Regions from separate parts of the Epibacterium sp. HA2-3 genome, predicted to be linked through region 3. Evidence: riboswitches for the same ligand, from Rfam matches in the RefSeq annotation. Region 3 holds a riboswitch; each other region holds the start of a gene.

The links. Region 3 has a riboswitch for cobalamin ahead of ACZ1HH_RS10265 (DUF1636 family protein). Riboswitches for the same ligand answer to the same signal wherever they lie in the genome.
Positions count from the first base shown of each region.
Region 1: another riboswitch for cobalamin. It lies ahead of ACZ1HH_RS15985 (aromatic ring-hydroxylating oxygenase subunit alpha); the one in region 3 lies ahead of ACZ1HH_RS10265 (DUF1636 family protein).
Region 2: another riboswitch for cobalamin. It lies ahead of ACZ1HH_RS00870 (hypothetical protein); the one in region 3 lies ahead of ACZ1HH_RS10265 (DUF1636 family protein).

Region 1 is NZ_JBVFUL020000002.1:309,399-317,018, reverse strand. Features, by position in the region: gene ACZ1HH_RS16005 (substrate-binding periplasmic protein) at 1-44, shown strand, start outside; gene ACZ1HH_RS16000 (TRAP transporter large permease) at 629-2,029, opposite strand; gene ACZ1HH_RS15995 (TRAP transporter small permease subunit) at 2,022-2,699, opposite strand; gene ACZ1HH_RS15990 (C4-dicarboxylate TRAP transporter substrate-binding protein) at 2,789-3,805, opposite strand; cobalamin riboswitch at 4,069-4,271, shown strand; gene ACZ1HH_RS15985 (aromatic ring-hydroxylating oxygenase subunit alpha) at 4,406-5,632, shown strand; gene ACZ1HH_RS15980 (FAD-binding oxidoreductase) at 5,638-6,705, shown strand; gene ACZ1HH_RS15975 (ABC transporter ATP-binding protein) at 6,935-7,620, shown strand, end outside.
Region 2 is NZ_CM172490.1:178,852-186,471, forward strand. Features, by position in the region: gene ltaE (low-specificity L-threonine aldolase) at 1-803, shown strand, start outside; gene ACZ1HH_RS00845 (isocitrate lyase/PEP mutase family protein) at 898-1,659, opposite strand; gene recR (recombination mediator RecR) at 1,855-2,454, opposite strand; gene ACZ1HH_RS00855 (YbaB/EbfC family nucleoid-associated protein) at 2,599-2,943, opposite strand; gene ACZ1HH_RS00860 (DNA polymerase III subunit gamma/tau) at 3,042-4,868, opposite strand; gene ACZ1HH_RS00865 (protein-tyrosine phosphatase family protein) at 5,092-5,631, shown strand; gene ACZ1HH_RS00870 (hypothetical protein) at 5,642-6,088, opposite strand; cobalamin riboswitch at 6,213-6,446, opposite strand; RNA gene ffs (signal recognition particle sRNA small type) at 6,607-6,705, opposite strand; gene ACZ1HH_RS00880 (5'-nucleotidase C-terminal domain-containing protein) at 6,776-7,620, opposite strand, start outside.
Region 3 is NZ_CM172490.1:2,186,434-2,194,053, forward strand. Features, by position in the region: gene ACZ1HH_RS10250 (DeoR/GlpR family DNA-binding transcription regulator) at 1-448, shown strand, start outside; gene glpD (glycerol-3-phosphate dehydrogenase) at 441-2,021, shown strand; gene cobO (cob(I)yrinic acid a,c-diamide adenosyltransferase) at 2,136-2,822, opposite strand; cobalamin riboswitch at 2,847-3,085, shown strand; gene ACZ1HH_RS10265 (DUF1636 family protein) at 3,184-3,687, shown strand; gene cobW (cobalamin biosynthesis protein CobW) at 3,707-4,741, shown strand; gene cobN (cobaltochelatase subunit CobN) at 4,867-7,620, shown strand, end outside.

The sequences.
Region 1 (7,620 bases), on a different replicon from region 3:
TCAAAACCGCCCTGAATTCAGAGGCAGGCATTCCTGCAAACTGATCTAATTTGGGGTAGGGAGTGATACTCTCTACCCCGTTTGATCACAGCATTGCGTTGTGCCCTGGCGCCTTTCTTAAGACGCTTCGATTTGGTGCGTGCAGCGGATATAGCCTTGGGCGACGTATAAATTCGTGAAGTTCGAATGCGCGCCGTGGTGGCAGTGCTTCATGCCGCAGGGTCTACTTGCTGCTAGTATCTAAATTTGTTCTCATGTGTGCAGAAGCTGCTCTTGCCCAAGGAAAGTGGCCGTAAATCTTGCTGCGCATCGCGCAGTCAGAATTCGTTGAGCGCTTCACGCTATATCATTGGCTCCTTCCGGGTGGGTGCAATCGAAGACACATCGATGAAGGGGCTTTTATCTATCCTGATGATCGCGTCGGCGGGCGGTGAGCATCGCGCAAGGGCAATGCGAAAATAGTTCATATTGTCGCCTGTCGTCGAAACCGGGTTTCACACGTCGACCGGAAAAGACCTCGTAGCCGGAATGGCGTCGGGTCAAATCTGCCGCGCCCCCAGTGCAAAGGACACTCCATCCGTTTTCGCACTGAGGGCGCAGATTATTTGCCTGTAGTGGGACCTAGTCCCTAGCCTGCCAAGCTTGGGAGCCACAAGACAATGGCAGGAAAGGCCACCAAGAGCGCGATTGTCACAGCGTCTGCGATGAAGAACGGGATCACGCCGCGGAACACGTCTTGTACTGACAAATCGTCTCGTACCCCCGCTACAACAAAGCAATTCAGCCCGATTGGGGGCGTGATCAGACAGAACTCCGCCATCTTGACCACCAGGATGCCAAACCAGATCGCGCACATTGGGCCGGACATGCCGAAGGCAGAATCCGCAGCCGAGACCATCTCGCCCCCGTTCAACGCCATGACGGCCGGGTAGACAACAGGCAGCGTCAGAAGAAGCATGCCGATGGCGTCCATGAACATCCCAAGAACCGCATAGGCAAGCAGAATACAGATTAGGATCAGCATGGGCGAGGCCGAGAGGGTCGAGATCCAGTCGGCGAAGGCCGAAGGCAGATCTGCAAAGCCCAGAAAGCGCACGTAGATCAAAACACCCCAGATGATGGTGAAGATCATAATCGTGAGTTTGGCAGTCTCAAGCAGCGCATCCAGCAGTTCGCGCATCCGCATCCCGCGCATTAGCGCGACGAGAAAGACGATGAAGGCGCCGACAGCGCCGCCCTCGGTTGGTGTCCCCCAGGCTTCGCCAAATGGGTTGTACACAAAGAAGATGATGATCACGACAACCGCAAAAATCGGCAGGGCAGGTGGCAAGGACAGCAGGCGTTCGCGCCAGGTGAAGCCGGTGACCGGTGGGCCGACCGTCTTGAAGATCATCGCGATGGCGATGATCAAGCCCGCGTAGACCACGGCCGAAAACGCACCGGGCACAAAGCCGGCCAGCAAGAGCTTGCCCACATCCTGCTCAACAATGATTGCATAGATCACGAGGATGGCAGAGGGCGGGATCAGAGAGGCGAGGGTGCCGCCTGCGGCGACCACCCCAGCTGCAAAACGCTTGTTGTAGCCAACCGCCAGCATTTCCGGGATGCCGATCCGGGCAAAGACCGCAGCGGTCGCAACCGATGCGCCCGAAACGGCGGCAAACCCTGCTGTGGCAAAAACGGTGGATACCGCAAGGCCCCCGGGTACCCAGGCAACCCAGCGCTTTGCGGCCTCAAACAGTGCCGTGGTCAGGCGGGCGTAGTAGGCGAGGTAACCAATCAAAATAAAGGTCGGGATGAGACTGAGCGCCTGGCTCGAAACCTTTGAGTGCGGTACTTGGCCCGCAATTTTTACACTAATTTCAACAGCTTTCCAGAAACGCTCCGGGTTATAGTCAAAGCCGTTCCACCGAAGCCACACAAGACCCACAAAGCCCGCAAGCCCGGCGGCAAACGCAACCCGCATGCCCAGCACAACAAGCACCATCATTCCGGCGGTGACCCAGAGGCCGATTTCGATATCAGTCATTGCCGACCTCCTTGAGTTGCTCCGCCTCAGCAGCGGCTTGCTCGGCGACGGATTGGATGAGCGGTACGGCCGCAGGGCTCTGGAGTCCCAGAACGAAGGCGCGGGCATAGGCCGTCATCTGCAACAGGAGCCGCGCTGAGAGCACAGCCAAGGCAACCGGCACCACCAGCTTGGATGGCCAGATCGGCAGGCCGATGTCGATGGAGCTGTCGCGCGAACACAGCGGGCGGGCGCAATCAAACGAACGGTCGAAATGGGCCCAGGAGCCCCAGACCAAGGCGATCACCAGCACCAGCATGCAGAACACGGTGATGAATTCAAAAAGCCAAAGCGCGCGACCCTTTAGCCGTCCCACGAGGATGTCCATGCGGATGTGGGAACCTTCGCGTTGCACATAGGAGACGCCCAGGATGGCGATCAAGGGCATCAGTGCTTCGATATAATCCACATAGCCGGGCAGGGGGCCGTCCATCAGGCCGATCTTGTCGAAAAATGGCGCCAGAAATGTCCGATCCAACTGACGGCCGGCCACGGAATATGCGGCCAGGAACATGAGTGAAAAGGCCGCAAGACCGCTCAGAATTGCTGTGACGCGCTCAATGGGCAAAAGGGCCCGATCCAGCTTTGACAAAATGCTGGCATCGCTGAGCACGGTTGATGAACCTGCCATAGCTTCCCCCGATATGTGATTATTGGTGAGATACGCAGAAGCCCGGACCAATTGGTCCGGGCCGTAGGCCATAGGCCATTGCGTTCAGATCAGCTGCCGTTGCGGTGATCTGCGAGCGTTTTCTGAACCAGATCATAGAGCTCCTGACCCGGCAGGCCCTGTGCTTCCATATCCTTGATCCAAGCGTCGCGGATCGGCTCAGCCGCAGTAGAGCGGAATTCTGCGAGCACCTCTTCCGAGATCTCGACCTTTTCGACGCCTTTTTCCTCGAGAACGCTATCCCACTTCTTCAGCAGCTCGCCGTAGTTCGCCAGGTAGTGATCCAGCGCTTCGGCAACCGAGCTGTCCAGCGCTTCGCGCTCGGCGTCAGAGAGGCTTTCGTAAGCGTCAATGTTGACCACAACCGGGCAGTTCACGGTGCCGGGGTTGAGGTTAGCGGTCCACCAGTCAGCGCGGTTGATGGTGCCAAAGCTCAGATGCGCATGTTGTGCGAACGCTACGGTGTCGACCACACCGGATTCCATCGCCTGATAGGCCTCGGTCGCGGTGACGGAGGTCGGAACGGCGCCAACAGCCTTGAAGGCTTCGCCGATACCGCCGGTTGCCCGCACGCGCATGCCTTCGAATTCCGCCAGATCATCACGCACATCACCGGTGCCGACGATATTATATTGCGGCATCGGCGAGGTCATGAGCAGCTTTGCGTTCCACTGCGCCATTTCCTCGGCTGCGGCGGGGTGGTTGTAGACCGCGCTAGAGACCGCAACCTCCTCTTCGAGGTTGGAAATGCCCAGGAAGGGCAATTCAAGAACGGTAATCACGCGGTTTTTGTCGCGGTGATAGCCGGCGCAGAACTGCGCCATCTCAAACGCGCCAATCGAGATCCCGTCGAGATTCTCGCGGTTTTTGGACAGTCCACCATAGCTGATGTTCATGGTGAATTCGCCGTCGGTTTTCTCGGACACCAGTTCAGCGAGCTTTTCGACGTGCTCGGTAAAGGCGCGGCGTTTGCCCCAAACCGAGACATTCCACTCTGTGGCCATGGCTTCTGCCGCAAAGGCAAAGCTCACGGATGCAACAGCGGTAAGTCCCAAGAATTTTTTCATATTTTCCTCCCCAGTCGGATTTTACCGTATTTGTTTATGTGCGGCAGGATCACCAAATTGAGTGGCTTTGCCAACCCCAAACTTCGCGCTGGTTTGGCAAAGCTCCGATGAGCGCGCTCCGGCCTGCGTCTCAGAAATGCGTCGATGGGCCAAAGGTTCAAGAGGCTGCGCGATCCATGCATGTTTTTGCGGATGTGAGGCGGGCTTGTCTCGAACTCAATAAACAACGTCGCAAATTGGAGATCGGGCGCGGCAAATCTCGATACAACTCTGCCCTACGAGGTGCTGTCCGGGCTTTCCGGACGGAGAATTGGGAAGCCGGTGCGATTCCGGCGCTGCCCCCGCAACGGTCATGGGATTCGCGGGCGTAACATCTGCCACTGGGAGGAGGACCCGGGAAGGCGTTGCGCTCCGACCAGCAGGTCACCCCCAGAGCCCGGAAACCAGCCTCGGCAGATATCGTCAACCGCGGGCGGCGGTTTGGGCATCTTGAAAAGGACGCGGGCACCTCCCTCGCGGCCTCACGGGATCCCATTGCCGTTTGCACTCTACCAACAGGGCGAAGGTTCACATATGTGAACTTTGTCACGGAGCCAGGAAATGCACAGCAATATCAACACGCTGATCGCTAACCACCGCGCAGGACATGCACTTGATCAGGCGTTTTATACCGATGCCGAGGTGTTTCAGACCGATCTTCAGGAGATCTTTTACAAAGAATGGCTTTTTGCCATTCCCGCCTGCGAGCTGGACAAGCCAGGGAGCTACGTCACCCATCAGGTTGGCAACTACAATGTCATCATCGTGCGCGGTGCAGACAATGTCATTCGGGCTTTCCACAATGCTTGTCGTCACCGTGGCTCGGTGATCTGCAAGGCGAAGAAAGGCAACAACCCTAAGCTCGTCTGCCCCTATCACCAGTGGACTTATGAACTGGACGGTCGTCTGCTGTGGGCGCGTGATATGGGGCCTGATTTCGAGCCGAGCAAACATGGGCTCAAGACGGTCCACTGCCGTGAGCTTGCTGGGTTGATCTATATTTGTCTCGCCGATGAGGCCCCGGATTTTGAACGGTTTGCCGAGGTCGCCCGCCCCTATCTGGAGGTTCATGACCTCTCGAACGCCAAGGTCGCCCATGAAAGCTCCATCGTGGAGCGCGGCAACTGGAAGCTGGTCTGGGAGAACAACCGCGAGTGCTACCACTGCGGCGGCAATCACCCCGCGCTCTGCCGGACCTTCCCGGATGATCCCTCCGTGACCGGCATCGAAGGTGGCGAGACCCCGAGCAATTTGCAGGCTCATTTCGACCGCTGTGAGCAGGCCGGGATGCCTTCGGGGTTCCACCTCAGCGGTGATGGCCAGTTCCGTGTCGCGCGCATGCCCCTGAAAGAAGGCGCTGAGAGCTACACGATGGACGGCAAGACCGCCGTGCGTCGCTGGCTGGGCCGTGCAGCCTTTGCGGATGCGGGCTCGTTGCTCAAGTTCCACTACCCGACCACTTGGAACCACTTCCTGTCGGACCATTCGATCGTGTTCCGAGTCACGCCCATCAGCCCCACGGAAACCGAGGTGACGACAAAATGGCTGGTTCACAAAGACGCGGTTGAAGGTGTGGATTACGATCTACAGCGGCTCACCGAGGTTTGGATTGCCACCAATGATGAAGACCGCGAGGTTGTGGAGTTCAACCAGATGGGGATCAACTCGCCGGCCTATGAACCGGGGCCCTATTCCCCGACCCAAGAGAGCGGCGTCCTGCAATTTGTGGAGTGGTATCTCTCCACCCTCAAACGCAACAGCGGCCCACACGCCGTCGCAGCGGAGTGACCCTGATGCCCAGAAACAGCGAACGTACCGTCTGGACTGATGCGGAGATGCTGGAATGCGTCTCCATCATTCCCGAAATGGACAACACGGCATCTTTTACCTTTAAGGCGCCCTCGGGGGCCCTGTTTGAGTATGACGCAGGCCAGTTCATGACCTTGGAAATTCCGGTGCCAGGTGGGCCATTGCACCGGACCTACACGATCTCCTCTTCGCCCTCGCGGCCGCGGACGATCACCATTACCGCCAAGGCGCAAGCCGACAGCATCGGCACCCGCTGGATGCTGGACAACCTGCGCCCTGGCAGCCGCATCAAGGCGCTTGGCCCTGCGGGACTCTTCACCAACGCAGGAAGCACGGCGAAGAAATTCCTGTTTATCTCGGCGGGCTCTGGCATCACGCCGATGATGTCGATGACCACGAATATGTGGGATGATGGCGACAATCTTGACATTGTGTTTGTGAACTGCGCCAAACGGCCCTCCGAGATCATATTCCGCCAGCGGCTCGAGCAAATGGCGAGCCGTTCCGAAGGGTTGGATCTGAAGTTCGTGGTCGAGGAACCGGATCCCTATCGCCCCTGGACCGGCTATCAGGGCATGTTCAACCAGCTGATGCTGGGCCTCATGGCGCCGGACTATCTGGAGCGCGAGGTCTATTGCTGCGGGCCGGAGCCTTTCATGCAGGCGGTGCGCGACGCACTGGCGGGTCTTGGCTTTGACATGGATAACTACCATCAGGAGAGCTTCCATGCGCCGGTCGAAACCTCTGCCGAACAGCCGGACTTTGACGACGTGGTGCCTGATGATGACACCAAGGCGGAGGTAACCTTTGCAGCCTCGGGCGTGACCGCAAAAGTCGCGGAGACCGACACCATTTTGGCAGCGGCGCGCGCAAATGGGCTCAATATCCCCTCAGGCTGCACTTTTGGTGTCTGTGGCACCTGCAAGGTGAAGAAAACATCGGGCGAGGTGCATATGGTCCACAACGGGGGCATCTCGGATGATGACATCGATGCGGGCTATATCCTCGCCTGCTGCTCCAACCCAATCGGCAAAGTCGCAGTCGACATATAAGGCCTCGCGCAAGGCACGAGGCAAAACGCCGCGTCCCATGTTGGGCGCGGCGTTTTCCATTGTGTCGGGCGCGTATGAGATCCTGGACGAGTTGTCGCATTACATTCATATGAAGCGCTTATCAGGTTCATATGAAACTAAACGATTCATCCACTCGCCAGAGACACCTCGGAGTATTTTGCTCTTCTGACGCCCATATGCCTGGCGTTCGTCATGCAGGAGGTCGCCCATGACTGCGACTGCACAGGGGCAGGCCATCGCACTCGAGCAGGTGCGCAAGGTTTGGGGCGAGACTGTCTTGCTCGAAGGTCTCAGCCTTGACGTTCCTGCGGGATCATTCACTGCGGTGCTGGGTCCGTCGGGATGTGGCAAATCCACGACGCTTCGCATCATAGCAGGCCTTGAGGCGGTGACGACGGGGCAGGTTCGGATCGGGAACCGCGATGTGACCCAGATGAGCCCTGCGCAGCGTGGCATTTCCATGGTGTTTCAGTCCTATGCCTTGTTTCCCCACCTTACCGTTGCGGAAAACATTGTTTTTGGTCTGAAGGTTGCAGGGCTGCCGCGACGCGAGCGTCAGCGCCGTCTGAAGGATGTGGCCGACCTTCTCGAACTTGGCCCCTATCTCGGACGTAAACCTGCGGCGCTTTCAGGAGGCCAGCAGCAACGGGTGGCCCTGGGGCGGGCTGTGATCTCGCAGCGCCCGGTTTGCCTGATGGATGAGCCTCTCTCCAATCTGGACGCCCGATTGCGCGACGAGATGCGGCGTGAAATCCGCCGTCTGCAGCGCGCGCTCGGTTTCACGATGGTCTATGTGACCCACGATCAGACCGAGGCGATCACCATGGCTGATCGCGTGGTCTTGATGAACAAAGGCCAGATTGAGCAAGTCGCCGCCCCGGAAGAGATCTACAA
Region 2 (7,620 bases), 1.1 Mb from region 3:
CCCATTGTGGTCGCGGCGAGGAGGTGATCACCGGGCGGGACTACCACGTCTACAAATACGAGGCGGGCGGCGCCTCGGCACTGGGCGGCGTTGTTCTGGACGCTCTGCGCGTCTCAGAGGATGGCGGATTGGAGCCTGCAGAGATTGCAGCCGCCATCAAGGAAGATGACTCGCACCACCCGATCTCGCGGCTGCTGTCACTGGAGAATACCCACAACGGTAAGGTCGTGTCGCTGGCGCGATTGGACAAGAGCATCGCGGTCGCGCGCGACGCCGGGCTCGCAGTGCATCTGGATGGGGCGCGGGTTTTCAACGCTGTGACTGCGCTGGGCTGCGAGTTGACCGACATTGCTGGGCGCTTTGACAGCGTCTCGATATGTCTCTCAAAAGGGCTTGGCGCGCCGGTTGGCTCTGTTCTGGTTGGCCCCACAGAAATCATCGCGCGGGCGCGACGTCTGCGCAAGATGGTAGGCGGCGGCATGCGTCAGGCCGGTGTTCTCGCGGCAGCGGGGCTCTATGCGCTGGAGCATAACGTGGCGCGGCTCGCAGAAGATCATGCTCGGGCAGCCGAGCTTGCTGAGACATTGCGCGGGCTCGGGGCCGGCACGGTCGCGCACAACACCAATATGGTGTTTTTCACACCCGAAGCGGGGAATAACGCGGCGCTCGGTGCAGCGCTGGCCGAAGCTGGAGTGGTCATCTCCGCCGGTGGCACCGGCGCCATTCGGATGGTGCTCCACAAGGATGTTACCAGTGAGGGGTTCGAAGCGACATTGGCGGCTTTGCGATCCCATTACGGATAAGCCTAGAGAGCTGAGGGCGCAGGGGGTAGTTCCCGCCCCCGGCGCCGCGCCAGCGGCGCGGCGGGACTGCACAACACAGGGTGATGCGCAAACTCTAGGCGCGCAGTCCGGCCTCCGCAGCTTTGAGGTCGGTCAGGAACTTGAAGAACGGTCCCGGACCGTAACTGACCCGCGCGACATTCAAAGCCGCAATTTCTTTGAGGGACTGCGCCTGCGCACGCATCATTGCGTTTACCGGCAGTTGCGTATGCTCCACACAGTGCGCGATGAGGTCGAGCTCTGTAAGCCCCGGCACAAAGAAACCGCAGGCTCCGGCCTCTGAATAGGCGGCTGCCCGCTCGAGCGCCTCTGGCAGCTGGTCTCGATGCGTCTCGGGGGCGCGTCCAAGGAACAGATCGGTCCGGGCGTTGATAAACAGCGGCACGCCTTCTTCTGCCGCGACCGTTTTTATGGCGTGAATGCGGTCGACCTGTACGGAAACCGGATGCAATCCCGAGCCGCCCACAACGCGGTCTTCGAAATTGATCCCGACAGCGCCCGCGCGCAGGATCTTGCGAACGTTCTCGCCAATTTCGGCAGGCGCGGTTGCATAGCCGCCTTCAAAATCGACCGTGACAGGGACAGAAACCGTTTCACAGATCCGCGCTACGATGCGCAGGACAAAATCAAGGGGTATGCTCTCACCGTCTGCGTAGCCATGTGCTGCCGCCATCGACAAGCTTCCCGTCGCGACCGCAGGCGCACCGTTTTCAGCCAGCGCTTTTGCGCCTGCTGCATCCCAGATGTTGTAGAGCACCACTGGATCGCCTTTTTGGTGGAGCGCGGCAAAACGCGTGGCTTTTTCAATCTGCGACATGGGGAAATCCTCTCTTCAAATCCTCTGCGCCGCTCAGTACGGGCAGTGCGGCCCGGTATGGCAGGTGCCTTGAAATAACACAGACAGAATATCGCGCCGCTTGAGATCGGGCGCCGATCTCAGGATTTCAAATCTGCGCGCGGAAGGCCGCAAATCCCTGTTTGCAAAGGGGGCAAGCGTCGCGTCGGCTCGAGCTCAGATTTCCTTGCGGGCGCGCAGTGCAGCCGAGATCGTGCCATCATCAAGATAGTCCAGCTCGCCGCCGATGGGCACACCCTGCGCCAGTGACGTGAGCTTGACACGTCCAGACAGTTGATCTGCGATGTAATGCGCCGTGGTCTGGCCATCGATCGTCGCGTTGAGTGCGAGGATCACCTCACTTACCCCTTCGGTGGAGACCCGATCCACGAGGCGAGGGATGCGCAGATCTTCGGGGCCAATGGCATCAAGTGCTGACAACGTGCCGCCCAGGACGTGATAGCGTCCCTTGAACACACCAGCGCGCTCCATCGCCCAGAGGTCCGCCACATCCTCGACCACGCAGAGTTCTCCATTGGCGCGCGTCTCATCCTCGCAGAGCGCGCAGATGTCGCTCGTGCCCACGTTGCCGCAGTTGAGACACTCGCGCGCGGTCTCTGCAACACGGCTCATGGCATCGGCGAGCGGGGTCAGGACAAGCGCACGCTTGCGGATCAGGTGCAACACAGCACGGCGCGCGGAGCGGGGGCCAAGCCCCGGCAGCTTGGCCATCAATGCAATCAATGCCTCGATATCGCTGTTGTCCTGCGCAGCCATTCCTCTGCTCCGTTCTGCTTCTGTTCAACTAGGCCGCATTGCGCGGTGAAGTGCAAGCCCTGCTGGCATTTGCAGTGTGAGCCTGCGCGCGGGCATGAAAAAAGGCGACCCTTGGGGCCGCCTGATTTTCGCATGTCACTGGCGTCAGAACGGCAGTTTCATGTCCTTGGGAAGGCCCAGACCTTCGGTGAGTTTGGTCATTTCGTCCTGCGCACGCTCGGCCGCTTTGGTCTGCGCGTCCTTGACGGCGGCGAGGATCAGATCTTCGACCACTTCCTTGTCGTCCCCGTTGAAGATCGACGGGTCGATATCCAGCGACTTCAGATCGCCCTTGGCGCTCGCGGTCGCCTTGACCAGCCCGGCACCGGCTTCGCCGACAACCATGATATTGTGCAGCTCTTCCTGCATTTCGCCCATTTTGGACTGCATCTCTTGGGCTTTTTTCATCATCCCGGCCATATCGCCGAGGCCGGAAAGGCCTTTAAACATATCCTATCACTCCTGATGTCAGGTTTGCCCCGTTAGATATGTGAGCGGCTGCGTGCAGGCAAGGGCAAAGCCTCTGGTGCTGCGCGCCGGCGCTTGGGTCACTCCTCGAAGGGGTCCCATTCGTCTTCGACCTCGGGCAGGGCTTCGGCCTGAACCTCGGCGGCCAACTCCTCTTGGGTACGGATCTTGGTGATCTTTGCCTTGGGAAAATTCTGAAGGACCGCCTGAACAAGCGGATGTGCCGAAGCCTCGGCCCGCAGAGCGTTCTGCGCCGCATCGCGCAGCTCTGCGATTGTGGGCGCGTCGCCATCCGGGGCGATCGAGACGACCCAGCGGCTGCCGGTCCAGTTCTGGAGCGCAGTGCCGATCCGGGCCGCGAGATCCTGCGGGGCATTGGCGGCCGGGGTGAATTCGATCCGACCCGGCTGATAGGACACGAGCCGCACGCCTGTTTCGACCTCCACCAGCAGTTTGACATCGCGGTGATGGCGGATCAATTCGATCACATGTTCGAAGCTGGGATAGCGCGCGAGCGCGCTGTCGGCGCGCGGTGCGAGTGCTACGCTCTGTCCGTTGGCAGTCGACATCGTATGGCCTCCGCGCGGGTCACCACTGGGGGCGCCTTGCGGCGGGGCGGAGGCGTAAGCCGGAGCCCCGCCTCCCCCGCCCGCCGCAGGCGATCCCATGCCCTGCATGGGGTGTCCGCCGCCCGGCCCACCTGGATGTGGCGGCGGCGGTGTGTCCTGCAGTTTGCGCAGCAATTCTTCTGGCGAGGGCAGATCGGCCACATGGGTCAGGCGGATTACCGCCATTTCGGCCGCCATCATCGCATTGGGGGCGGCGGCGACTTCTTCGAGCGCCTTGAGCAGCATCTGCCACATCCGCGTCAGCACTCGCATCGGCAGGCGCGCGGCCATATCCTGTCCACGGGCTCGCTCATCAGGGCTGATGGTAGGGTCCTCGGCGGCATCCGGCGTGATCTTCACCACCGAAACCCAGTGGGTGATCTCGGCCAGATCGCGCAGCACCGCCATCGGATCGGCGCCTTCGGCGTATTGTGCGGACAATTCTGTCAGCGCAGCAGCGGCGTCGCCGCGCAGGATCATATCCATCAGATCCAGCACCCGGCCCCGATCGGCCAGGCCAAGCATTGCACGGACCTGATCGGCCGTAGTCTCTCCGGCGCCATGGCTGATTGCCTGGTCCAAGAGCGATGTCGCATCCCGCGCCGAACCTTCTGCGGCGCGGGTGATCAGCGCCAGCGCATCGTCGGCAATCTCGGCCTGCTCGCTGCTCGCAATCCGGCGCAAGAGGTTGATCATCACCTCCGGTTCGATCCTGCGCAGATCAAAGCGCTGACAGCGCGAGAGCACCGTCACGGGCACCTTGCGGATCTCGGTGGTGGCAAAAATGAACTTCACATGCGCGGGCGGCTCTTCCAGCGTTTTCAGCAACGCATTGAAGGCCGACGTCGACAGCATGTGAACCTCGTCGATGATATAGATCTTGTAGCGCGCCGAGGCCGCACGGTAGGCCACGCTGTCGATTATCTCGCGAATGTCGCCCACGCCGGTGCGCGATGCGGCATCCATCTCCATCACGTCGACGTGGCGGCCTTCCATGATTGCGGTGCAGTGCTCGCACTTGCCGCAAGGCTCAGTAGTGGGGCCACCTTGGCCATCCTCGCCAATACAGTTCATGCCCTTGGCAATGATCCGCGCGGTGGTGGTTTTGCCCGTGCCGCGGATGCCCGTCATGATGAAGGCCTGCGCAATGCGATCCGCGGCAAAGGCGTTCTTGAGCGTGCGCACCATAGCGTCTTGCCCGACGAGATCGGCAAAGGTTTCGGGCCGGTACTTGCGTGCCAGAACCTGATATTGTCCGCTCTGTACTGTGTCAGAGATCTCGGGGCTGTGCTCGCTCATGAGGGCCTTTCGAATGGTCTTTGGGGGCGCAGGCCGGATTCGACCCCAGCGCCAAGTGTTCCGTGCAAACTAAGCTCCGACGACAGCTTCGTCCACCGCTGTTGGGGATGATCGTGCAGAATGGCGAGGTGACAGAAAAGACTACCTGTAGGACGCTTTGGCAGGCTAAGGTGACAAGACGGTATCGCGGATATGGGTCCGCGGCTCCCGGGGGGGAGAGTAAATGGTAAGTGCTACGAAATTGCAGCCGCAGCAGGCTGAACCAACTTTGTCGCTACATGCGCTTTCGGTGGGCGATGGGATCCTCGCCCTGAGCCGGGCGCCCGGTGCAGGGGGCGATTATGCCGCCGATCTGCGCCTGATCCACGAATGGCGCCCGTCTATGGTGATCTCGATGACCACGCGCGTCGAGCATGTTATCCTTGGCGTAGAGACTCTGGGCACGGACATTCAGGGGCTTGGCAGCCGCTGGTTTCATATGCCGGTTGAGGATTACCAGACCCCGACAAAGGATCTTGAGGATCATTGGCATCAGGTCAGCGCGCTCGCGCGGCAGGCTTTGTCGGGTGGAGGGCGTGTCCTTGTGCATTGCCGTGGCGGCTGCGGTCGATCCGGCATGGCAGTGCTCCGGCTGATGATCGAAAGCGGCGAGCCGCCGGATGCAGCTCTTGCACGGCTCAGGGCCCTGAGGCCCTGTGCGGTGGAAACGGATGCGCAGATGGCTTGGGCCTATGGCCGCCGTCGCCAAGCGCCGCCAGCATAGGCCGAGCAGCTTAGCTCATCAGACGTGGTCTCTGTGCCCCCTGCGGGTGGCGAATTGAGGGCGCTTGCACGGGCGGACGCGCTGGGCGGGCTTCGCCAAACGCGCGGGGCATGTCTGCGCTGGAGGTGCCATGCGCGCTGCCCCCGTCTGCCGACAACATTGCATCCGCAAATCGGTCCAGCGTCTCTGTTTTGGTCGTGGCCTGCACATCGCAAAACACCCGAATACGGGCATGACTTGCGGCAAATCGCGCCGGGCAGGCTTTCTCACAGCCATCGAGGCGGCTTTCACCACTGATTTCGAAATCGTCTTTCGTAAGCCCGCGGGCGCTGTCGAGCGCTTTTGCCAGCGCCGCCAGCATCCGCTGCGCCGCTGGGCAGGGGCGCCCGAGGTGCAAACATGTTGTTGATACAAACTCATGCGTGCCCGCGTCACGCGTCTCTGTGTGGTCCGTCATTCTCGTGCCCTCCGCACTCGGATCAAGGGGCCGGAGGGATGAGCGGGACATCGGACGGGATCAGGCCCTTCGGGCGCGGAGTGATCAGCCATCAGACCTCCTCCGAGACACCCCGCCCGGCTTCAGGTTTACATTGCCGATGGCAGGTCTCCTGACTTGCGGGTCATCGCGAACCGGCCCTTCCCGACCCTTTTTTGCCGGTTACGACGTTGGGGTCAGTGGCTTTGCCGGGGAACTCGCCGCTCACAGTTGCGGGGGCAGTCACGGACTTGGCGGGACCCAATGGTCCAAAGCCTCACCGTATTCCCTTTTCATCCCACCCCAAACAGAGGCAGGAACCATCTGTCTGGATGCTACGCAGCGGTAAGTCGCCTCGTCAACTGGGATCTTTCTGCGAGCGCGAAATAGGTCAGCGGCGCGGCACAAGACACATGGGATGCGCAAGACAATACGAGGATGTGCAGGTAGGGAACAGGCTCATCAAACACAAAACCCCGCCTAGGGCGGGGTCGTGTGACAAGTGAGAGGCTGGACATCGACCCAAGCGGGGCTCGTTGTGGCTGCTTCCTTCCGGACCTGACCAGGTTGGCGAGGCGCTTGCCCGCGCCAACCTCTCGAATCCCGATATAGGGAAGCCGCGGAAAGATGACAACCCGCTGCCGGTTTGAATACTCGTGTGTCGCGCGCTCAGAGGCGCAGCTTCAGCGCCAGAAACCCAGTGTCGAGCTCTGTTGCGGAGCGGGCCACATTCTCGGGCAATTCATGGAGGTGGCGCCTGGCACCCGGGCCCGTGAGGGCAATCGCATCCACACCCAAGTCCGGGCTGAAGCGCCAGGGCGCCGGAAAGACGGCGGAAAGGTCATGTGCAGAGGCCACATAGGCGCCGACCACATCCCGGATCATCTGCGGCGGCAGGGGCAGACCGGGCGCATCCATAAGCATTCGAAAATTGCCACCGCCGCTGCTGCGGTAGCTGTTGAAGGCGACTGCAAACTGCTGGTCCCCGTGCATGGGGCGGCCATTCCACTGCAGGTTCCTGATCCGCCCCGGCCCTTCATGGAGCCTGCGTCCTTCGGCATCAAACCGCGCGTGCTCTCGAGGGTCGATTTCATACTGCAGGCCGAAAATGACATCAAAGTTGTGCCCCGGACGCGCAGGATCTGCCAGCAGGCGCGCGTCTGCATCAGGCTCCAGCTGATTAAAGAGCCCTGCGGACATCTCGAGCCAGTCTCGCACTTGATGGCCGTTGACGATGATGCAGCGCAACTCGTTGGGGTAACTGTAAATATCTGCGACATGACGGCGTGAGATCTCTCCCGGTGGGACGTCCGTGTAATTGAGCGGCCCGGCGCGCCCGCCAAATTTGGCCGGCGCCACGGCAGACAAAAGTGGCAGGTCCGCATACTCTGATTTCAGCAGCATCGGCTGCACCGCGGCAGCCTGTGCCGTCGCAATGAGTGCGAGGGCGCGATCTTCAGCAAAATAGGTGAAATAGGAATGATGTGCCTCGGACAATGTGCCGACTTTTGCCG
Region 3 (7,620 bases):
CACGGTGCTCTCAAACAACATCAACATTATCAATATGATGATGGAAATGGAGACGCGTGACCTGATCCTTGTTGGCGGCTCCATCCGGCAAAGCGACGGCGCCATCGTCGGCGAAGAGGCCGTCGAGTTCATCAATCGCTATAAGGTCGATTACGCCGTGATCGGCGCCTCTGCCATGGACGCCGACGGTGCCATCCTCGACCACGACGCGCGCGAAGTATCCGTCGCCCGCGCGATCCTCAAAAACGCCCGCACGCGCATCCTGATGTGCGACGGCAGCAAATTCGACCGCTCTGCCCCAGTGCGCATCTGCGCGCTGGCCGAGCTGGACCTTGTCATCACCGACCGCCCCGTTCCCGCGGAATTTGCCGAGGCCGCAGAGGCCGCTGGCACACGAATCCTCATCGCAGACGGCGGCGCAGAAAACGAAAGCAGCGCAAATGACTGATTCCTCGCAAAGCACCGAGATCACCGATCTCTTCATCATTGGCGGCGGCATCAATGGCTGTGGCATCGCGCGCGACGCAGCAGGCCGTGGGCTTTCCGTGACCCTCGCGGAAAAGAACGATCTCGCGTCCGCGACATCCTCGGCCTCGACCAAGCTCTTTCACGGCGGGCTGCGCTATCTTGAATATTTCGAGTTCCGCCTCGTCCAGGAAGCCCTGATCGAACGTGAGGTACTGCTGCGTGCGATGCCGCATATCTCCTGGCCAATGCGTTTTGTGCTGCCCTTTCACAAAGACATGCGGTTCGACAACACCACACCAACCTCCAAACTGCTCACCACCTTCATGCCATGGATGAAAGGCCGCCGCCCTGCGTGGCTGATCCGGCTGGGCCTTTTCATGTACGATACGCTTGGCAAACGCGGCATCCTGCCCGGCACCACGACGGTGGATCTGACCCGTGACGAGGCAGGCAAGCCTCTGCAATCCAAATTCAAAAAGGCCTTTGAATATTCCGACTGCTGGGTCGAGGACGCCCGCCTCGTGGTGCTCAATGCGCGCGACGCCGAAAGCCGCGGCACAGAGATCCTGACCCGCACCGAAGTCATCAACGCCACCCGCCACGCCGATCACTGGGAGATCCGCCTCAGGGATCTTGCCACCGGTGAGGAAGAAACGCGCCGCGCCAAGATGCTCGTCAATGCCGGTGGCCCATGGGTTGCAGATGTGCTGCGCCAGAAGCTGGGCCAGAACAGCCGCGAAAACGTACGCCTCGTGCGCGGCAGCCATATCGTCGTGCCCAAGCTATATGATCATGGGCGCTGCTATTTCTTCCAGGGTCAGGATGGGCGCATCATCTTTGCCATCCCCTACGAGGAAGACTTCACCCTCATCGGCACCACGGATGCAGATCACCCAGATCCCGAAACAAAACCCGTCTGCACCGAGGAAGAGCAGGATTATCTGGTGCGCTTTGCCTCGAACTACTTCGAGCGCCCCGTCACGCGCGAGCAGATCGTCTGGACCTACTCGGGCGTGCGCCCGCTCTATGACGATGGCGCCAGCTCGGCGTCGGCAGCGACGCGTGAATATGTGCTGACACTCGACACCGCCCAAGCCCCTTTGCTCAACGTCTTTGGCGGCAAGATCACCACCTATCGCAAACTCGCCGAAGCCGCGCTCGAGAAGATCAACGAAGTCTTTCCAGAGCTGCCTGAGAAATGGACGGCCGGTGTCGCTCTGCCCGGTGGCGACTTCCCCGTCGAGGGCGTGACGGAACTGGGTGCCAAACTCGCGCAGGACTATCCATTCCTCACCCCCTATGCCGTGCGCCGCCTGATCCGCGCCTATGGCACAGAGGCTTGGGATGTTCTGGGCGATGCGACCACCCCGTCGGATCTCGGGGAGGATTTTGGCGCGACCATCACCGCGCGCGAATTGGACTGGACCATTCAAAACGAATGGGTGCGCTCCGGAGAGGACTACCTCTGGCGCCGAACCAAACTCGGCCTGCGTCTTGATGCAGACGCTCGCGGTGCCGTCAACCGCTACATCGAGGCGCGCATCACCGGCTAAAAGCTCAACGGAAAACAAAAATGAGGGGCCCGCGGCCCCTCTTCTTCTAACAAGAAATATCCCGGAGCGCGAGGCAGCGACTCGCATCCCCACCCCGCGCCCTGCGTTTGGGGTTTAGAATTCCACGCCCTTCTGCGCCTTGATCCCGGCACGGAAGGGATGCTTCACCTGAGTCATCTCTGTGACCAGATCCGCAATCTCGATCAATTCTTCCTTGGCGTTGCGCCCGGTGAGCACCACATGCGTCATCGCCGGTTTGTGCTCGACGAGGAACTCAAGAACCTCCTCAAGGTCAAGATACTCATAGCGCAGCGCAATGTTGATCTCATCGAGCAGAACCATCGTGTTCTTCTCATCAAGGATCATCTCCTTGGCCTTTTCCCAGCCCGCGCGCGCAGCGGCGATATCCCGGGCCTTGTCCTGCGTCTCCCAGGTGAACCCCTCGCCCATTGCGTAAAACTGACAGAGATCCGAGAAGTTTTCCTCGATCAGCGTCCGTTCGCCGGTCTGCCAGGCCCCCTTGATGAACTGCACCACCGCCGAGGGCATGCCATGGGCGATACAGCGCATGATCATACCGAATCCCGAAGAGGATTTGCCTTTGCCCGGGCCGGTGTGAACAATAATCAGACCTTTTTCGCCATCTTTCGTCTTCATCATCCGGTCCCGCGCGGCCTTCTTTTTGGCCATCTTCGAGGCATGGCGTGCCGCTTCTTCTTCTGAGATGCCGGTTTCGGACTTTTGGGATGTCTGGTCGCTCACTGTCTTGCTCCTTGCGGGTCTGACCCAGGGTTTGCCCATCTCTTGACAAAGACATGCCCCATGGCGCAAGGAAATTTCGTTGGTTCCCGAAGGTGACAGCCTTTGGGCGAAGAGGGAATGTGTCGGGCCGGGATCATCCTTGCTCCAAACACAGCCGCCCCCGCGACCGTGACCGGAGAGGTCTTCCACCGCCACTGGCGCGCCCCTTGTGGGCAGGCCGGGAAGGCAGGGAGACCGTTCGCGCCCCACTCGGGGCCGATCTATCCGCAAGCCGGGAGACCTGCCAACGCGTGAGAACCGGCGGACGGGGTGTGCCGCGACCGGTTGAGGGCCTGCCAGCACTTGCGCGCGCCCCCATCTGGCCTGCCCCGCTTCGCCCCAGAGGAGGAGAAAAGGCCGCATGGGAGAGATCCCCAATCAGAGCCCGGACGATCAAAGCCCAGAGGATCAAGGTCCGGAGCCGGTCGTTCTGACCGTCTGCACCACCTGCCGCCCAGAAGGCAGCGACCCCGAGGCTCCGCGCCCGGGACGTATTCTGGCGGACCGGCTGGCAGGCAGCGCCCTGCCCGAAGGCGTCACCGTCCGTGGGGTGGAATGTCTCTCGGCCTGCAAGCGGTCCTGCACGCTGCATCTATCGGGCGGCCCTGCGCGCTGGGGCTATATCTACGGCGATCTCGACCCCGACGCGCATCTCGACGAGATCCTTGCCGGCGCGGCCGCCTATGCCTCGACCGAGGATGGGTTCGTGCCCTGGCGCGAGCGCCCCGTGGTGTTTCGCAAGCAATCCATCGCCCGCATCCCGCCCGTCTCCATGCCAAGTGTTGCGCTCACGCCGACACAAGCCCCCGGCGCTCAGACCGAAGACACCCCAGACACACCTGCGTTGCAAAGCGCAAAGGATTGATCCGAAAGGCCGATCTCACATGACCTCATTGAACAAGATCCCCGTCACCGTCATCACCGGTTTTCTGGGCGCGGGCAAAACCACATTGATCCGTCACCTGATGCAGAACCCGCAGGGCAAGCGCCTCGCTGTGGTGGTGAACGAATTTGGCACCGCCGGAGTAGATGGCGACATCCTGAAATCCTGCGCGGATGACAACTGCCCCGCAGAGAACATCATGGAGCTCGCAAACGGCTGCATCTGCTGCACCGTGGCAGATGATTTCATCCCCACCATCGAGAGCCTGATGGCGCTGCCCGAACCGCCCGAACACATCGTTATCGAGACCTCTGGCCTGGCGCTGCCCAAACCGCTGCTCAAGGCCTTTGATTGGCCCGCGATCCGCTCGCGCATCACCGTTGACGGTGTGATCGCTCTGGCTGATGCCGAGGCCGTCGCCAAGGGCCAGTTTGCCCCAGATCTGGACGCCGTGCAGGCCCAGCGCGAGGCAGACGAGAGCCTCGATCACGAAACCCCGCTCTCCGAAGTCTTTGAAGATCAGATCGCCTGCGCCGATATTGTGCTGTTGTCCAAGGCCGATCTCGCCGGTGAGGCCGGTGTCGACAAAGCCCGCGCGATCATCGAATCTGAGGCCCCGCGCAAACTGCCGATTCTGCCGATGACCGAAGGCGTGATCGATCCGCGCGTGATCCTCGGACTGGAAGCTGCAGCCGAAGACGACCTTGATGCCCGCCCGAGCCATCACGACGGACATCACGATCACGAACATGACGATTTTGAATCGATCGTGGTCGAAATGGGCGAAGTATCCGACCCCGAAGACCTGCAAAAACGGATCATCGAGATGGCCCGCAGCCGCAACATCCTGCGGGTGAAGGGCTATGTGGCCGTGGAAGGAAAACCGATGCGAATGCTGGTACAAGCAGTGGGCGAACGTCTGCGCGCGCAATACGACCAACCCTGGGGCGCACAGGAGCGCAAAACCCAGCTGGTGGTGATCGCCGAGCATGATAACATCGACACAGCAGGCATCCACGCCGACCTCGGGGCCTGAGTTTCCACACCAAGGGCGCTGACCTCTCGCCGTGAGGTCCCGCCCGACCCTCCCCGGGAGGGCGCTTTGCACCCATACAGGGTCTGACGCTGCCCTCTCCGATTTGAACGAAGCGGACCACCCTCATGCACGTCGTCTTCCGCGAGAGCCACGGACTCGGAGAAACAGACACCCCCTATGACGTCGGGCAGACCCCTGGCGATCTGGTGGTGCTGTCGTTCTCCGACAGTGACCTTGGCGCCTTTGCGGCAGGCTGGCACCGCGCGGCGGGCAAATTGCCCTCGACCCGGCTCGCAAATCTGGTCGCGCTCAAACATCCGCTCTCGGTGGATGTCTACGCCGAGCAAACCCTCGAAGGCGCCAAAGGCGTCTTGGTGCGTCTGATTGGTGGCGAGAGCTACTGGTCCTACGGTCTGGCGACGCTTCAGGACCTGGCCCGGCGCAAGGGCATTGCGCTTGCCGTCCTGCCTGCCGACGGTCGGGAAGATCCCCGCCTTGACGAGCTCTCGACCCTGCCGATCTCGACCCTGCGCCGTCTTCAGGCGCTCTGCGATGCGGGCGGGGCCGTGGCCGCGCAGGCCGCGCTGGCGCAACTGGCACTGGCGTCGGGGCTCTATGCGAGCCCCGTGATTGGTCAAAAGACGGTGCCGGATTTTGGCTATTACGATCCCGACGAGGGCGCGCTCAGCGCCCTACCCAAGACCCATAAGCCCTTGGTGCTGGTGACGTTTTATCGCTCCTATCTGACCTCCGCTGATACGGCTCCGATCGATGAAATCCTGCGGGGATTGCGCGCGCGTGGCTATGCGGCTTTTGGTGCTTTCGCCCCCAGCCTCAAAGCCCCCGCCGCTGTCCAATGGCTACGGGCAGAGCTTTCGCAGCGCGCGCCGGTTGCGATCATCAATGCCACCGCGTTTTCGGCGCAGGGGCGCGATGGCAGCGCCTCGCCCCTGAGCCTTGTAGGATGTCCCGTCTTCCAGGTCGCGCTCTCGACCGCGCGACGCAAGGACTGGGATCTGGCGGACCGGGGCCTCTCGCCTGCGGATCTGGCCATGCATGTGGTGCTGCCGGAAGTGGACGGCAGGCTCTTTGCAGGAGTGGTCAGCTTCAAGGCGCCGACAAAACGCGACCCGGATCTGCAATACTCTCGCTTCACCCATCGCGCCGATCCCGAACGCATTTCCGCAGCACTCGACCGGATCGAGGCGCATCTCAGGCTGGCACGACAGGCGCGCGCCGAGACACGCCTTGCGCTGGTGCTTTCGACATATCCCGGACGCGACTACAACCTCGCCCATGCGGTCGGGCTGGATGCGCTCGCCTCTACCGCAGAGATCCTGAGCGCCTTGGCCCGGGATGGCTATGACGTCGCCCCTGAGGCGGACCTCGGCGCGCGTCTGTCCGAGGACACTCTGACCTGGCCCCTCTCGGAGTATATCGCGGCGCTCCACAAGCTGCCCGAAGCCTTGCGCGATGACCTCAAGGCCGCATGGGGGGCGCCCGAACAGGATCCAGCCGTACGCGATGGCGTCTTCCATTTTCGCGCGCTGCGGGCCGGCAAAGCGCTGATCGCGCTGCAACCGGAACGCGGCGACGTGCAAGCCCGCGATGACGACTATCACGACCTCGAGCGCACGCCCTGCCATGGGTATGTTGCTTTCTACCTTTGGCTTCGTGACCAGGTGGATGCGCTTGTGCATGTGGGGGCACATGGTACGCTCGAATGGTTGCCGGGCAAGGCCGTGGCACTTTCTGGGGCCTGCTGGCCCGAGGTGCTCGCGGGGGATCTGCCCGTGATCTACCCCTTCATCGTCAACGACCCGGGCGAGGCCGCACAGGCCAAGCGCCGGATCGGTGCGCTCACCCTCGGCCATATGCCGCCGCCGCTGGCTGAAACCACGCTGCCAGCCGGAATGGGACGGCTCGAGAGCCTGCTGGACGAGTATTCCACCGCCGATGGTCTTGATCCGGCGCGCCGCGATCGGCTCATTGCCGACATCCGCGCCGAAGCCCAAGGCACCGGCGTCGAAGAGGATCTCGGCATCCCCACCGAGGCCTCTGCCGCAGAGGCCATCACCCGCATTGACCGCTTTGTCTGCGACATCAAGGAAAGCCAATACGGTGAGGGGTTGCATGTCTTTGGGCGCGGGGCGCATGGCGCCGAGGAAATGCAGGGCCTGTTGCGCGCGCTTCGGGGCAAGCTGGTGGCACCGGGGCCGTCCGGGTCGCCCTACCGCGGGCGCTCGGACGTGATGCCCACCGGGCGCAACCTCTTTACCACCGATCCCCGCGCGGTTCCGTCGCGGGCGGCGCAGGCGCAAGGGGTCAAACTCGCCGAAGAGCTGTTGCGCCGCCATCTTCAGGATCATGGCGATTGGCCCTCGGGGTTGGTTGTCGATCTCTGGGGCTCTGCCACCATGCGCACCGCGGGCGAGGAATTCGCCATGGCGCTGCATCTTGCGGGCCTTGCGCCGCAGTGGGACGAAGGCTCCGAGCGAGTTTCAGGTTTTGAGGTCATCCCGCTGGCGCTTTTGGGGCGGCCCCGCATTGACGTGACCCTGCGCGTCTCGGGCCTCTTTCGTGATGTCTTTCCGGGTCTTGCGCAAATGTTCGAGGCCGCCGCCGCCGCCCTCGGTGCGCGCGAAGAAGACCCAGGCGACAACCCCTACCTTCAGACCACGCCGCGTGTCTTTGGTCCCAAACCGGGTCTCTACGGGCTGGGGATGACGCAGCATCTGGATGACTACTCCGACGAGGCCCGCGCGGCGGCTGGCGAGGCGTGGCTTGCGGCCTCTTCCCACGCGATCGATGCCAAGGGAGAGATCACCGAGGCACGCGACGCCTTGGAAAAACGCCTGCGCAACGCGGACAGTTTCGTG